2 linked regions of the Bacillus pumilus genome follow. The protein of the gene in region 2 binds, or shares a complex with, the protein of the main gene of each other region. Links are inferred from orthologs where the notes say so. Each region holds a gene or a part of one and is shown on either strand. Other genes may lie near its edges.

Region 1 (8,398 bases), 570 kb from region 2 along the record:
TAGGGCTGTTTTTTTGATGCTGCTTACGGCAAAAGAGTTTTCACGTATTCCTCAAAAGGCAGAGGCAGCGGTTTTTTCGACACTTCTTCATGTTCATGTGTGGTGACATGATCCTCGGTGACGACTACACGTCCTGTTGGTGTGAGCTTTGACGCAAGCGGTCTTTTGTTAAAAGGAGAGGCTTCATTTTCATAAATCTCATGTCTCATTTGGACCAAAGTAGGCTCGCTCACCTCTTCCAATGTGAAAGCATAGCCTGTTTCAGCGCCTTCCCCCTTATCTAATTGGAGCAGATGCGTTCCTTTTTCGGTTTCCTCTTCTTTGACTCGAAACCGAATAGACGCTCCTTCCACCCATTCTTCTGTAAAAGGTACAGGCTGAAGAGGTAAATTCACACCAAATCCCGCATCAATAAGGAAGCGTTCGTTGTGATGGTTCAACGTCATGGCTACGTGCGTGCCATCAATTGCCCATGTGCACGCTTCTTTGTTATACACGGTCCCTTGAACGAGCTGTACAGCAAGCCCTGCCTCTTTTAACACATAATATAAGAGAGGATTGAGATCGTAGCAAAGACCTCCTCTTTCTCCTTCAAGAAGATGCTGCTTCAACCCCTCTTGATTCAAGGCATAGGATTGTTTGTTCAGCACAGATCTATTTTCAAATGGAAAGGTGTAGGCCATCTTTTTTAATAATACAGGCAGATCATCAAAGGTGATGGACTGGCCTTCGTATCCGATCTTCTGTAAAAATGCTGATTGCATCATATTCATTCCCTTCTAAAAAAACTGAGTCTGTGAAGAGACTCAGTTTTCTTGATTGATAAAATCCGTTAACGCATCAATGGCTTCTTGTTCATCCGCACCATCTGCTATCAGTGTGACAGTGACCCCAGAGCTGATCGCAAGGCTCATGAGACCCATAATGCTCTTCGCATTGACTTTTTTTCCGTCCTTCTCTAGAAAAATTTCAGCCCCAAAGCGATTGGCTTCTTGTACAAACAAAGCAGCGGGACGTGCCTGCAAGCCTGTTTTTAACTGGATGGTGACCGTTTTTTCCACCATATGATCTGCCTCCCTTTTTCATTCTCCTATTTGAGTGTAACAGCTTGTCCGTTTCGTAATTGTTCTGCAATTTGATCTAGCTTTCTTAAGCGGTGGTTAATGCCTGATTTGCTGATCTTGCCGCTTTCCACCATTTCTCCCAGTTCCTTTAGCGTAACCTCTTGATAGTCGACTCGCAGTTTTGCAATTTCACGCAGCTTATCCGGCAGGGCATCAAGTCCAATTTTTTCATCAATGAATTGAATGTTCTCGACCTGGCGCAGTGATGCACCAATCGTTTTATTCAAGTTTGCTGTTTCACAATTGACGAGCCGGTTCACGGAATTTCGCATATCACGGACGATCCGAACGTCTTCGAAGCGAAGAAGTGAATTATGCGCACCTACAACGCTTAAGAATTCGGTAATTTTTTCGGCTTCTTTCATATACGTGATGTATCCTTTTTTACGCTCAAGTGTTTTACTGTTGAGTTGAAATTGATTCATCAGCTCACAAAGGGCATCATTGTGTTCTTTATATAGTGAAAAAATCTCAAGGTGATAGGAAGACGTTTCTGGATTATTCACAGAACCGCCTGCTAAAAAAGCACCTCTCATATAGGAGCGCTTGCAGCATCTTTTCTTTACAAGCTCTTCTGAAATATTGCGCTCAAATACAAATTGCTCACCTAATATTTTCAAATCCTCTAAAATGGTTTTCGCTCGTTCTACCAGTCTGACAATATACACATTATTCTTTTTTAATCTCATTTTCTTACGAACGAGCAGCTCGACTGTGACATCATATTTCTTTTTCAGCAGCGTATAAATCCGTCTTGCGATGGCTGCGTTCTCTGTCTGTATATCTAGAATTAATTTTCGATTAGAGAAAGATAATGAACCGTTCATACGGATGAGGGCAGAAAGCTCTGCTTTTGTGCAGCAGTCCTTCACGTCCAGATTAGTCAGCTCTTTTTTTGTTTCGGATGCAAATGACATCCTTGCCACCCCCATTCCTATTTTTTCTTATGCAGCAGGTCGACAAGCAGCGAGGCTACTTTCAGCGTGTCGTGACGAATCACATGCTGGTCATATGTAATGATTTCCCCAGGGATGACTTCCAGTCCCATTGCCTTGAGTACATCTGTGTCGAACTGTACAGGCTGTGCCTGTTCTTCTGCATATTTTGCTTTGATCTCTTCTGGAATTTCTTTATTGTTCACAAAAATGGTATCGATAAATGGACGAACCATATGATCATTTAATGCCTGCACATGATCAGCTGCACTGTAGGAAAGCGTTTCCCCTGGCTGCGTCATGACATTGCAAATATACACTTTTTTCGCCTTCGAGCGAATCACTTCTTCGCCAATATGCGGTACAAGCAAGTTTGGCAGGATACTCGTATACAAGCTGCCTGGCCCAATGACGATCAAATCAGCTTCACGAATGACTTGAATCGATTCTGGGAGCGGTTCAATCGTATCGGGTGTGAGGAACACTCGTTTAATTCGCTCACCGTAGGTTGGGATTTTTGATTCTCCTGTCACCACTTGCCCGTTTTCTAATTCAGCATGAAGAACAACACTTGAATTCGCTGCTGGCAAGACTTTTCCTCTCACATTTAAGACCTTGCTCATTTCTGTGACGGCATGAAAAAAATCACCGGTTATATTTGTCATGGCCGCAAGAATGAGGTTGCCAAGAGAGTGGCCTGTTAAGTCATTCCCTTTGTTAAAACGGTGCTGAAATAAGTCTTCTACAAGCGGTTCAACATCAGAGAGAGCTGCAAGGACATTTCGAATATCGCCTGGAGGCGGAATATTCAAATCATGCCGCAGTCTGCCTGAGCTGCCTCCGTCATCAGCAACCGTTACAATAGCGGTAATGTCCACTGGCTTTGTTTTTAGCCCTCTGAGCAAAACAGATAAGCCAGTGCCCCCACCAAGAATGACCACCTTTGGAAGTGTCGTCATCTATTTTCTGCTTCTCTTTTCAATGTCCCGGTGAGTGACATGAGTGTAGTAGTCATTTTTAAAATACTCCGATAAGTAGTTAGCTAGCGTCACTGATCGGTGCTGTCCGCCTGTACAGCCAATAGCGATCACAAGCTGGCTTTTTCCTTCTCGTTTATAGGACGGAAGCATAAAGCTGAGAAGGTCAATTAATTTCTCTGTGAATTTTTGTGTCTCGCTCCATTTCATTACATAGGAGCGCACTTCTTCATCGTTTCCAGTCTGTGGACGCATGCTCTCAATATAGTAAGGATTCGGCAGAAATCTCACATCAAATACAAGATCAGCATCAATCGGCAGACCGTATTTAAAACCGAAGGACATCACATTCACTGTAAACACCTGCCCTTGGTTCGTGGCAAAGTGCGCGACAATTTTTTCTCGAAGCTGTTTTGGTTTTAAATCCGATGTATCAAAAATCATTTGAGCCCGGCCTTTTAACTCTTCTAACAGGTCGCGTTCCATTGCGATTCCTTCGAGGGGCAAACCTGTTGTCGCAAGGGGATGCGAACGTCTCGTTTCTTTGTATCTTGAGACAAGCACCTTATCGTTTGAATCTAGAAATAATATTCTTGGTGTGATCCAGCCAAGATCACTCATTTCATCTAAAGCTGCAATTAAGCTGTCAAAGAATTCTCGTCCGCGTAAATCCATCACAAGGGCGACCTTGCTCATCTTAGAATTCGATTCCTTCATGAGCTCTAGGAACTTCGGTAAAAGTGATGGCGGCAAGTTATCTACACAGAAGTAACCTAAGTCTTCAAAGCTTTGAATGGCAACGGTTTTCCCCGCACCTGACATTCCTGTAATAATCACAAGCTGAATATCTTCTTGTTTGTTCGTATTCATGCCTGCTTCCTCTCCTTCTTTATGAAAACGGTTCATGTATTAGTCTCCTTGAGGATCTAACCGATAAGCAATCAATTCAAAATCAGGTGTATACGTAAAAGTACCGTGCAGAAGTCCTTTTCCCTTTAGCATGAAATCAAGAATATGAGAATCTCCTGGTGCCATCGGTAAATGAGGCACATCCTTTACTTCATGCCACTTTAAAATGCCTTCCTCTGACTCTGTCACGTTTTTTCCAGTAAATGAATCTGCCATAAAGGTGAACATCATCCACTCTTGAACGATTTGATCGCCTTCTTTTATGATAAAGGTAAAAACACCTTTTAACTGTGGATTTAAAATATAAATTCCTGTTTCTTCTCTATACTCTCGAACGACTGAATCCTTGACCGATTCTCCGCTTTCCATTTTGCCGCCCGGCGCTACCCACCAGCCCCGTCTTGGCTTTTGCAGCAAGAGAACTTGATCTTCGTGATGCAGCACACAATTGGTTACTCGTTGCATCAGCTGTCACCTACTCTTTTATGTCTTTAACTTATTATACAGGTTCATCCTGACTCTCACAATGAACATGCCCCTTCTTCACCGAAAACAGACCGGATTTCGTCTGAAAGAGGTGGCGGGCAATTTCTCTACTCTTTATTTTACAGCATCTAATGGTTCTCCATGCGTCATTTGTGAACATCTCATGAATTTCTGATTTTAAGCAAAAAAAAGGACACGGATTCTCATCCGTGCCAAACATGTATTCCTTATAAAAGGGGGTCAATTACTAGTTTTATCATAACGGATAATTATTTCACCCGTGTTACATTCCAGTTAAAAGCCCATGACGCTATATTAAGGATTTACGACAGCCATTTATTTCGCTGCTTTCAGCTTTTCAGCAAGCTCTTCTACATAATGCTGTGCGCTTTGTGCGGCAATACTTCCATCACCTGTTGCTGTCACAATTTGACGGAGTGTTTTTTCACGAATGTCACCAGCGGCGAAAATGCCTTCCACTCTTGTTTCCATTCTTTCGTTTGTCTCGATATATCCTTCTTCATTTGTAATGCCGAGATTTTCAAATGGTTTAGATAGTGGGAGCATCCCGATATAGATAAAGACGCCGTCTGTTTTAAAGTCTTCTTCTTCACCAGTCACCGTATCAATCAAGGTCACACTGCCGACTTTACCGTTTTCTTCATTAATTTGTTTAACGGTTTTGTTCCACATGAAGTCGATTTTTTCATTATCAAAAGCACGCGCTTGTAAAATGCTTTGTGCACGAAGTTTATCGCGTCTATGAACGATCGTTACTTTTGACGCAAAGCGTGTGAGGTATACACCCTCTTCTACCGCAGAGTCTCCACCGCCAATGACCACGAGCTCTTTGTTTTTAAAGAAAGCACCGTCACATACTGCACAGTAAGAGACGCCCCGGCCGCCAAGTTCTTTTTCACCTGGTGCACCGATTTTTTTGTATTCAGCACCTGCCGCAATAATGACAGAGCGTCCTTTGTATTCTTTTGAACCGGCTTTGACGATTTTGTACTCTTCACCGTCTACGATTTCTTTGATATCGCCATATGCATACTCAGCACCGAATTTCTTCGCATGCTCAAACATTTTATTTGAAAGTTCTGGCCCTAAAATGCTTTCAAAGCCAGGATAGTTCTCGACATCTTCCGTATTTGCCATTTGACCGCCTGGAATCCCTCTTTCAATCATCAATGTTGAAAGATTTCCCCGTGATGTATAAACAGCGGCTGTCATTCCGGCAGGTCCCGCTCCAATGATGATCGTATCGTAGATTTTTTCTTCTGACACAACTGTCACTCCCTCTTCAATTGCTGCTAGCATTTCTTATTAGAATGCCCTTGGGTGATGCTTCCATTCATGACAGAGAGCATCAATTCCACTCTTACTTTTATTCCTTACCCATATCCTATTAAATCTGCGGATAATAAGCGAATCATTTGCTCATATCTTCAAAAAAAGAAAAAGCTTCCTTAAACTGCTGTTTAAGGAAGCCTGTTTACGGTTATATAGTAAGTAACGATTTATTCAACGACTCTTCTCACAACGCCATTGAATGCTTTTTTCCAGTAAACATTGCTCATAGAGTCAACTGAAACACCGCGAGAGCTGTTATCGTTCAAGAATGTACCGTTTCCTAAGTAAATACCAACGTGTCCATTTACTTTATACGTATCAAAGAACACAAGGTCTCCGCGTTTCATGTCAGATGCACTTACAGCTCTTCCTTTACCTACAAGCGTATCTGTTGTTGTACCGCCAACTGGTCCAAGGTTGATGCCTGCTGATGCGAATGCCCAGCGAACGAATGAAGAACAGTCAAAACGACGTGCATCAATATCGGCTTGTGATCTGCCGCCGCCCCATTTATACGGAGATTGTCCAACGATGGTAGAACCTGTGCTGATTGCACCTTCGATTCCGCCTACGTTACTGCTGACAGGTGATCCACCGCCAGAAGATGGCTTCTTGCTTGGTGAACTGCTGTTGTTATTATTATTTGAAGATCCACTGTTACTGTTATTTGAAGACGGGCTGCTGTCGTTAGTTGAGCTGTTGTCTTCCGCTTGAACACTCGCTTGACGCTGCTGTTGTCTTTGTGCTTTTTCTTCTTTTGCTTTTTGAGCTGCTTCTCTCGCTTCTTTTTCAGCTTGTTTTTGAGCAGCGATTGTTGCGTCTTTTTCAGATGCAATGCTGTTAGCCTCACTGTTTAACTCGCTGATTTCAGAAGATGCACTTCCCTTTTGCTTTTTCACTTGCTTGAATAGCTTGTCTTTTTCATCAAGCTGTTTATTCAAGTCTGTTTGAAGCGTTTCAAGCTTTGCAAGTGTCTTTTGAACATCTTCAAGCTTTGTGTTTAATTCGTTTTCAGACTTTTGAAGCTCAGCTTTGTCTTTTTCTTGCTCTTTAATGATTTCGCTGTCTGCGTTGATGAGTGTAGATACTGCACCTGCACGGCTGATGAAATCGCTAAAGCTTTTCGCTCCTAGTAATACATCTATGTATTTCGTAGAACCGCCGCTTTCTTGAAGCGCACGTACACGCTTTTTCAAGAATTTGTTTCTATCTTCAATACGTTTTTCAGTATCAGCAATTTCTTGTTTCAGTGCTTTGATTTCTTTTTTCGTTTGTTCATTTTCTTTTTGTTTTTCTTCGATTTGATCACTTGTTTTTAAAGCTTTCTCGTCAATTTCTTTTAGCTTTAGTGCAAGTGCCTCTTGTTTTGCTTCAAGCTTTGAAAGCTCATCTTTTTTCTTTTGAAGGTTTTTGTTGACCTCAGATTGCTTGCTGTCCAGCTCTTGTTTCTTTTGTTCAAAGTTCTGTGCGTTTGCTTCATGAGTAAATGGGATAAATAAACCGCTCGCTCCGATGACCGAAGCTAAACCGAAAGTAATAAACTTTTTCACGAATAGTTCCTCCTTTGACAATTTCCAAGCGACATGAGAAAGCAGCAAATTCTCTGCGGCCAATCTGTGCTATCTATGTCTTTCTTCCTGATTGATCAGTCAGATGTTGACCAGATTGTTTCTATCACTAGGTGTTTCATTATGTATAGTAAAATATCTAAATATATGTCTTTGTTTTAATCCACGATTTTCATTATACATGAGACATCGACAAAATGAGCTAATATTTTTATTACATTTATGTTTCAAAAACATGTCGTGATTGTCATACTTCGCCAAATCCTTGCAAATCCCACCTTTTTATCCAAGAAAAAAGCATGACCTTTTCGGCCATGCTGCAATCTGCTGAATCTATTTACCTATTTAATCGATTAACGCACAAATGACTTGTTCATATTTAGACAGTGTTTGAACGCTGATTTGAAAAGAGGCTGCAATCTCTTTTTTGCTCACAGCTGATTCTTCTTGCTCCTTCATCCATAAATAATAAGATGCTGCTGCCCATGCAGGCGCATTTTTCTTATCTACGCCAGAAGCACGTGCCTGCTGAATAATATGGAATAACCAAAAATAAGGCATATGGCTGTCAGGCTGAACAGCTTCTTCCAAGCTGGATGCCGCCTGTTTTGCGAAAACCGCATCTTCTGAAAACGACCGCACTTCCATTTCATCTTCGTATAAGAGCAGTTCGATGAATTGCTGTTCGAAGGCTGTTTTCGCTGCGTGTGCATCAAGGACAGATTGAAGAACGTCACGTTCCCCTTTTTGTTTGCTCACATAGTACGCAGTCAGCCGCTCCTCAATGGAGACCATTGGCTCAGTCTCCTCGGGTTTATCCTGCCACGGCTTGATTTCATCTGCATCGATATCTTCTTCGACCATCTTATTCCAAACCGTCTGTGCAAGCGTTTTGTGGCCTGTATAATAAGCTGCGCTTGCGAGCCAGTATAAAAATGTACTATCTCCCTGAAAGCCTGTTTTGTACAAAGAATAAAGCCATTTAAAGGCCCATTCAAATTCTCCAACTAGGGCAAATGTTGCGCCAAGCTTATAACGCTGTTCAC
Region 2 (8,428 bases):
GCCATGCTTTCAGATGGAAGCGGGTTTTATTGCTGAACAAATTCAGCTTCTCAACGAGCACGTGGCTGAATCTTATGAACAAGTGAAAAAGCGTGCTGATAAAGTCATTTTAACCGTTAAATGGGATTTAAGAGACCCTAGCTAACACTCTTTATGAAAGGCGCGGACTTCAGGTCACGCCTTTTTGTAGTCTTCTTCTATCATAGCATACTTAGTGAATGGGTTTACGCACGTTTTCCTTTCTGGTATGCGGCGCTTTCCATTAAAAAAGAGGTGCACTCTTTCATGAGATACACCTCCCTGCCTTTTTAAGAGTGAGCAGCTGCACTCACCTTTGATAAATCAAACGCATCATGCAGCGCTTCAACTGCTTTGACCATATCATCTCGGCCAACCACTGTTGAGACTTTGATTTCAGACGTACTGACCATTTTCACTTGTATGTCTTTTTCCGCTAACACAGCGAACATTTCAGCGGCTACGCCTGGATTTGAAACCATACCAGATCCAACGATAGATACTTTGGCTAATTTACTTTCTGTCTCGATCTGCTCGTAGCCAAGCGCTCCTTTATACTCTTCTAATACTTCAACTGTTTTGGACAAATCATCCGTTTTCACAGAGAAAGAGATGGACGTCTGATTGGTGCTTGTGACGGACTGAATGATGATATCGACATTGATATTTTGCTTCGCAAGCGTCGTAAAGATGGTCGACAATGTGGTGAGGCCGCTTGAAAGACCGCACACCGTCACGCGTGTAATCTGATCCTCAAATGCAATGCCTCTGACGACTAAATTTTGTTCCATGGATGATTCCTCCTCGATTAACGTACCCGATTCATTTTCAATACTAGAACGGACTTCTAGTGGGACTTGATAATTTTTTGCAAATTCAACAGCTCTCGGATGCAAGACGCCAGCTCCTAAATTAGCCAGTTCGAGCATCTCATCGTATGAAATACCTGCAAGTTTCCGCGCGGATGGTACATAACGCGGATCTGTCGTAAACACTCCTGGTACATCTGTGTAAATATCACATTTATCAGCCTTTAATGCGGCAGCAAGTGCCACAGCCGTTGTATCTGATCCACCGCGTCCAAGTGTTGTGATATGTAAGTCATCTGCAATTCCTTGGAAGCCAGCTACAACAACGACTTTTCCCGCACTTAATTCCTCTTTTATTCTTGATTCATCAATATCCACGATTCTTGCGTTACCATGTACTTGCTCTGTTTTCATACCAGCCTGCCAGCCTGTAAAGGAAATGGCATCATAGCCTTTTGCTTGCAGCGCCATCGTTAATAAGGAAATGGTCACTTGCTCTCCAGTTGCGAGCAGCATATCCATTTCTCTTTTGCTTGGATGATCTGTGAGTTCTTTCGCTAGGTCTACTAGAACATCCGTAGATTTGCCCATTGCCGACACAACCACAACCACATCATGTCCGGCCTCGCGTTCAGCGATGACTCTCTCTGCGGCATTGCGAATTTTTTCTGTTGATCCAACGGACGTTCCGCCAAATTTTTGTACAATTAGTCCCATGTCTACCACCCTTTTTCAAAAGATCACGTGTGAGAGAAGAGGCAAGAAGCGGCTTTGGAGACTGCCTGCTCACTGCAAATAAAAAAGCAATGAGAGAACAGATCTCCCATTGCTTTAAAATCATCATTAAACGATGCAAACAATGAGATAGCCCTCCAAGAAATATATTCTTGACAGCCCTACATTTCTTCAATGTACAGCCAGCGAATAAAATGAGTGGATTTTATTCACTTCGGCGACGCTCCCCTTTCAGCCCTCTTCCTAGATCCCATCGATCTCTGAAGGCTTACTCTTGAAGTTCGCACCTCTATCTTCAACAAACAACACGTTCATTTATTAAATTTAGTCACAATCTTAACAGACTTTTGGAAAAAGTACAATCTATTTTTTTAATGCTTCCATTAAAAGTTCGGCCGTCTGTTTCGGGATGCCAGCCTCCTGAAAGTCTTGGATAGAGGCTTCTTTCATCTTTTTCACAGAGCCAAAATGTTTGAGAAGCTGTTTTTTACGCTTTTCTCCGATACCTGGTACATCGTCTAAAATAGATTGAAATGCATTTTTTCCGCGCAGCTGCCGGTGAAAGCTAATAGCGAACCGGTGCACTTCATCTTGAATGCGCTGCAATAAATAGAAGGCCTGGCTATTCCGCTCCAGCGCAACAATTTCAAGTGTATCTCCCATCATGAGATTCGAAGTTCTGTGTTTTTCATCTTTCACAAGACCTGCCACTGGGACAGACAGATTCAATTCATTTTCAAGCACATCTATCGCTGCATTGATCTGTCCCTTTCCTCCGTCAATTAAAATTAAATCTGGCAGCGGCAGCTCATCCTTTAACACGCGGGTATATCGCCTTCTAATGACTTCACGCATAGATGCATAATCATCTGGCCCTGTGACGGTTTTAATTTTGTATTTTCGGTATTCCTTTTTATACGGCTTCCCGTCCTGAAAGACGACCATGGCAGAAACCGGGTCTGCACCTTGAATATTCGAGTTATCAAATGCTTCAATCCGGTACGGCATATAAATATTTAGTGCATCCCCAAGCTGCTTCACCGCACCAATGGACCGCTCTTCATCACGCTCAATGAGTGAAAATTTTTCTTTTAAGGCGATTTTGGCATTTTGATGGGCAAGTAAAAGCAAATCCTTTTTCTTTCCTTTTTTCGGCTGATGAACGTTCGTCTCGAGCAATTGTTCAATCATCTCTTGATCTACGCTGTCTGGCACCAAAATTTCCTTCGGCAGAAAGTGATTGTTCTTTGCATAAAATTGCCCCATAAACGTGAGGAACTCTTCCTCAGGATCTTGATACATAGGAAACAGGCTGACATCGCGTTCAATCAATTTCCCCTGCCTGATGAAGAAGACCTGGACACACATCCAGCCCTTGTCATAGGCATATGCAAAGACATCTCGATCTGATAAATCACTCATCGTCATTTTCTGCTTTTCCATCGTTGAGTCGATGTAAGCGATTTGGTCTCTCAGTTCTTTTGCCCGTTCAAACTCTAATTGTTCGGCGGCTTCCTGCATCTTTTCGTTTAGTTCTTTTTTGATTTGCTGATGCCCTCCGTTTAGAAACCTTGTGATTTCGTCCACGAGCTGCTTATTCGTTTCTTCAGAAATGTCATATACGCACGGCGCGAGACATTGTCCAAGATGATAATATAGACAGACGCGATCAGGAAGGGTTGCACATTTTCTCAGTGGATATAAACGGTCGAGCAGCTTCTTCGTTTCTCTGGCTGCTTGTACGTTCGGGTATGGTCCGAAATATTTCCCTTTGTCCTTTTTCACATTGCGGGTGACGATCAGCTTAGGATGCCGTTCATTCGTAATTTTAATAAAAGGATACGTTTTGTCATCCTTAAGCATGACGTTGTATTTTGGGTCGTATTTTTTGATTAAGTTCAGCTCTAAAATGAGTGCCTCGATATTAGAAGAGGTGACAATGTATTCAAAGTCCTCAATTTCACTGACAAGCCGCTGCGTTTTGGCGTCATGAGATCCCGTGAAATAAGAGCGCACTCTATTTTTTAAGACCTTTGCCTTTCCCACATAAATGACTGTATTTTGTCGATCTTTCATTAAGTAGCAGCCTGGTTGATCTGGCAAGACCGATAGCTTTTCTTTGATCAGTTTGTTCATATTTTCATCCGTCCTTGTTTTCCTCTTTCACTCCTTCTAGTGTATCACGAACATTTGTTTTATACCATGTTGAAAGAAAAGCGGCTCTCGTCTTTACGAGAACCGCTTCATTGAGTATGCCGCTCAGGCATAGACAGGTTTATAGATGTTTGTTGACAAGTTCAGCAAGTGCTTCTTTTGGTTTGAAACCAACAGATGTTTCTACCACTTCACCGTCTTTTAAAACAAGAAGTGTTGGGATACTCATCACGCCGTATTTACCAGCAGTTTCTTGGTTATCGTCTACATCAATTTTTACAATTTTCATTTTGTCGCCCATTTCTTGATCAAGTTCTTCAAGAACTGGAGCAATCATTTTACATGGTCCGCACCATGGTGCCCAAAAGTCCGCAAGAACAACACCTTCTGCAGTTTCTTGTGAAAATGTTGCGTCAGTCGCTTTTACGATTGCCATTATTCATTCCTCCAATGTAAATTATGCTTTTTAGTATAGCATCTACCAATGTGACTTGCGAATGAAATGCTTACGAATCATTTTTTATGAAATGAATTAAAAAACAAACCGTACAATCGCACCAATGACAACAATTGCACCGATAATCATGAGAATCGTTCTAAGCATATAAATAACTCCCTTTCCGCTTCATTTACAATGTATGATGCCCCAACATCCTGCTCATCAAACATCTAAATATGCGATCAAGCCAGATCGACCGTGATCATCACCACCGACATTGGCGGCAGATCTATGGTTAATTCACCGGGTTTTACAGCAAATTGCTGAAACTCTGCTGGCTGGACAGCATGAGGATCATCAAATGTGTTGTGCGCATTCATGCGGTCCGCTGTCAGCACGCGGCCCGTGACTTTCGTTTGAGCATCCAAACCTTCAATGGCAAGGGATACTTCGTTTTGTTCATGCGGATTCAGGTGACAGAAGCTAATATGCATCTTATCTGACGAACGCGAAGCTGACACACTAACCTGAGGTATTTTTTCTCCTCTGCGTTCATAAGGCGTTGACACAAACTCCACTTCAAGTGCTTCTTCCTCTTGATGCACTTGAAACATGTGAAACACATGATACGTTGGCGTCAGGAGCATCTTTTCGTCTTCCGTTAACACCATTGCTTGCAGAACATTGACCGTCTGGGCAATATTCGCCATATGAATCCGCTGGCAATGACGATGAAATATATGAAAATGAAGGGCACAAACAAGGGCGTCTCTTAGTGTGTTTTGCTGATACAAAAACCCAGGATTTGTCCCTGGCTCTGGGTCATACCATGTTCCCCATTCATCAATAATCATCCCGATTCGCTTGTCTGGGTCATAACGATCCATGATCTCTCCATGATCCACGACAAGCCGTTCCATCTCATAGGCTTTTTTCAACGTGATAAACCATTCATCCTCATCAAATTCAGTCGCTGACCCTTTTTTCTCCCACGTACCAGGTACAGTGTAGTAATGCAAACTGAGTCCATCCATCCAAGGTGCGGCCCGCTCCATTAATATTTTTGTCCAATTCACGTCATTTGAATTTGCGCCGCACGCGATTTTGTATATCGTCTGACCCGCAAACTCTCTCACATACGTTTGATAACGTTTATATAAATCTGCATAGTATTCAGGCGTCATATTTCCGCCGCAGCCCCAGCTTTCGTTGCCTACACCAACATAGGTCAGCTTCCAAGGTTCTTGTTTTCCATTTTGAATACGCCAATCAGACATAGGTGTTCCCTTTGGAAATGTGATGTACTCGACCCATTCTGCTAATTCTTGAACAGACCCGCTTCCCACATTCCCGCAAATATAAGGCTCACATTCAAGCAGCTCACACAGCTTCATAAATTCATGCGTACCAAATGCATTGGATTCAACCGTGCCGCCCCAATGAGTGTTCACCATCGGCTTTCGTTCACTGAGATCACCTACACCATTTGCCCAATGATACTCGTCTGCGAAGCAGCCGCCTGGCCACCTAAGCACCGGAATATGTAATGCTTGAAGGGCCTTTAGCACATCGGTACGAATTCCCTCAATATGATCAATCGATGAATCTTTTCCTACCCAAATCCCGTCATAAATCCCTCTTCCTAAATGCTCTTGAAAGTGTCCATAGATGTGTTTAGAAATACGTCCGATCACGTCATTGACTTTTACTGTCCCCTTCACTTGTCAACCGCTCCTTTGTTTATTGATTACATACAAAAAAACCCAGAATACCTAGGCATTCTGAGTGTATGAGCGTTACGAGTGGATATTCATCTTTTTTAACTCTTCATTCAAAAGCGGTACCACTTCAAACAAATCACCGACGATTCCATAATCGGCAATTTTGAAGATCTCGGCTTCTGGGTCTTTGTTAATCGCAACAATGACTTTACTGTTAGACATTCCGGCTAAATGCTGAATCGCCCCTGATATCCCGCACGCAATATAGAGATCAGGTGTGACGACCTTACCTGTTTGCCCAATTTGCAGGGCATAATCACAGTAGTCTGCATCACAGGCGCCACGCGAAGCACCGACTGCTGCGCCCAGCGTTTCGGCGAGTTCATTCAGTGGTTCAAACCCTTCCTTGCTCTTGACCCCGCGTCCCCCGGCGACGATGACCTTTGCTTCAGATAAATCTACACCTTCTGACGTTTTTTTAATGACTTCCTTCACAATCGTTCGCAGGTTCTGAATATCGACAGAAACCGGTGTAATTTCTCCGCTTCGTGAGGCATCCCGCTCAAGAGGTGCCACGTTGTTTGGCCGTATGGTCGCCAAAAGCAGACGATCTGTTGAAATCACTTTTTCGAAGGCTTTACCAGAGTAAATCGGTCTAGTGAAAACGAGGTGTTCTCCGGTAACGCTTACATCAATCGCATCTGAAATTAGGCCAGTCTGCAAGCGTGCAGCTATTTTCGGCGACAAGTCTTTTCCGATAGACGTATGGCCAAAGAGTACGGCATCTGGGTCAACCTGATCTAATATCGCTTGAAGCGCCTGCGCAAAACCATCTGACGTATAGTATGAAAGGTGCGGATGCTCCACAATCATGACATGATCCGCTCCATAGTAAAGCAGTTCATCCGCTTGGTCTTTGACGTCATCCCCTATTAACACGCCAATGACTTCACCGCCATCTGCCACTTGATGAGCGGCAGCAATGGCTTCAAATGTCACATTTCTTAATTTACCGTCACGACTTTCTCCAAGTACAACAACTTTTTTACTCATCTTTCAAGTTCCCCCTTGTTCTCGTGATATCGTAAAGTGGATAGTTAGATGACCTTTGCTTCGTTTCTTAGTAGATCTGTCAGTTCTTTGACTTGATCCTGAAGCTCACCGCTGAGCACCTTGCCACCCTCTTTTTTCTCCGGTAAGAAACGTTCAATTGTTTTGATTTTATATGACACATCGTCTTCATCAAGATCTAAATCATCCAGTTCCACTTCTTCTAAAGGCTTTTTCTTTGCCTTCATAATGCCTGGTAATGATGGATAGCGAGGCTCATTGAGTCCTTGCTGGGCAGTGACGACAAGCGGGAGCTCGGCAGAAATCACTTCCACATCACCTTCTGCATCTCGTTCAATCGAAGCAGAGCCGCCGTCAATTTGAATACTTGTAATCGTTGTGACATATGAAAAACCAAGTAATTCAGCAAGACGCGGGGCAACCTGTCCAGAGCCCCCGTCAATTGCCACATTCCCTGCTAAGATTAAGGAAGCCTCTTTGTCTTTTAAATAGTGGTAAAGAATCGTAGAAGCTGAATATTGATCCCACTCTTCTAAGTCGTCTTCCACATTTAATAAAACGGCTTGATCGCAGCCCATAGCGAGCGCTGTTCTCAGCTGCTTCTCCGCATCCTCACTGCCAACTGTCACAACGGTCACTTCTCCCCCGTGCTCGTCACGAAGCTGGATGGCTTCTTCTATGGCGTACTCGTCATAAGGATTAATAATGAACTCTGCTCCATCTTCTTGAATTGCACCAGACTGAATGGAAATCTTCTCTTCCGTGTCAAACGTACGCTTCATCAAAACAAATATATTCATCCATTTCTCCCCCTTGTTTCGTTTGAATCCCTTATTCCCCTTTAAAGTTCGGTTTGCGCTTTTCGATAAAGGCTTGGATGCCTTCTTTGGCGTCATTCGATTGGAAAATTTCACCGAACTTTTTGGCTTCCAGCTTCATTCCGCCATCATATGAATACAATTTTGTTGCGTTCAATAAATCCAGCACATACTCGAGTGATTTTGGGCTTTTCGTTGCAAATTTTGCCGCAAGTGTTTTGGCTTCTTCAAGCGCCTCTTCCTCTGTTTCTGCCAGCTTTGAAACAAGTCCGCAGGCGAATGCTTCTTCACCTGTAATCGGTTCAGCTGTACCCATCATTTCCAGAGCTTTAGCCGAACCAACATAGCGCGGCAGGCGCTGCGTGCCGCCGAATCCTGGAATGATGCCGAGGTTTAGTTCCGGCAGTCCAAGCTTCGCATCTTTTGTTGCGATTCGGATATCACAAGACATTGCAAGCTCAAGGCCCCCGCCTAATGCAGCTCCGTGAATCGAGGCAATGACTGGTTTTGGACATTGCTCAATCCGTTCAAAGACCTGCTGCCCTCTGTCTGCAAGGCTTGAATAGTCAGACTCTTCCTGTAACGTCGTAAATTCCTTAATATCAGCACCTGCTGAGAAAAATCTTCCTTCCCCGTGGATCACAATGGCTCTTACTTCTTCAT

What was found.
Region 1: the proteins of trxA (region 2) and trxB are in contact, whole or in part, in a crystal structure (PDB 1F6M), measured with the Escherichia coli proteins. The link is inferred for Bacillus pumilus from one-to-one orthologs.

Annotation. Positions count from the first base shown.
Region 1 is NZ_CP046128.1:3,010,473-3,018,870, forward strand. Bases 3,744-6,658 are described here. They hold trxB (thioredoxin-disulfide reductase), read right to left. Parts: upstream 5,719-6,658; coding sequence 4,768-5,718; downstream 3,744-4,767. Other genes in these bases: rapZ (RNase adapter RapZ), read right to left, coding at 3,744-3,906; GKC25_RS15455 (8-oxo-dGTP diphosphatase), read right to left, coding at 3,946-4,410; GKC25_RS15465 (NlpC/P60 family protein), read right to left, coding at 5,952-6,658. In the rest of the region: GKC25_RS15430 (arylamine N-acetyltransferase family protein), read right to left, coding at 24-767; GKC25_RS15435 (HPr family phosphocarrier protein), read right to left, coding at 807-1,064; DNA-binding protein WhiA, read right to left, coding at 1,091-2,041; GKC25_RS15445 (gluconeogenesis factor YvcK family protein), read right to left, coding at 2,059-3,018; more of rapZ, read right to left, coding at 3,019-3,743; more of GKC25_RS15465, read right to left, coding at 6,659-7,334; GKC25_RS15470 (tetratricopeptide repeat protein), read right to left, coding at 7,698-8,398.
Region 2 is NZ_CP046128.1:2,438,611-2,447,038, forward strand. Bases 2,496-5,440 are described here. They hold trxA (thioredoxin), read right to left. Parts: upstream 4,153-5,440; coding sequence 3,838-4,152; downstream 2,496-3,837. Other genes in these bases: uvrC (excinuclease ABC subunit UvrC), read right to left, coding at 2,496-3,698; GKC25_RS12410 (alpha-N-arabinofuranosidase), read right to left, coding at 4,398-5,440. Outside these bases: GKC25_RS12390 (YslB family protein), read left to right, coding at 1-145; GKC25_RS12395 (aspartate kinase), read right to left, coding at 309-1,544; more of uvrC, read right to left, coding at 1,926-2,495; more of GKC25_RS12410, read right to left, coding at 5,441-5,876; GKC25_RS12415 (electron transfer flavoprotein subunit alpha/FixB family protein), read right to left, coding at 5,952-6,929; GKC25_RS12420 (electron transfer flavoprotein subunit beta/FixA family protein), read right to left, coding at 6,974-7,747; GKC25_RS12425 (enoyl-CoA hydratase), read right to left, coding at 7,779-8,428. UniProt on the Escherichia coli protein: Participates in various redox reactions through the reversible oxidation of its active center dithiol to a disulfide and catalyzes dithiol-disulfide exchange reactions.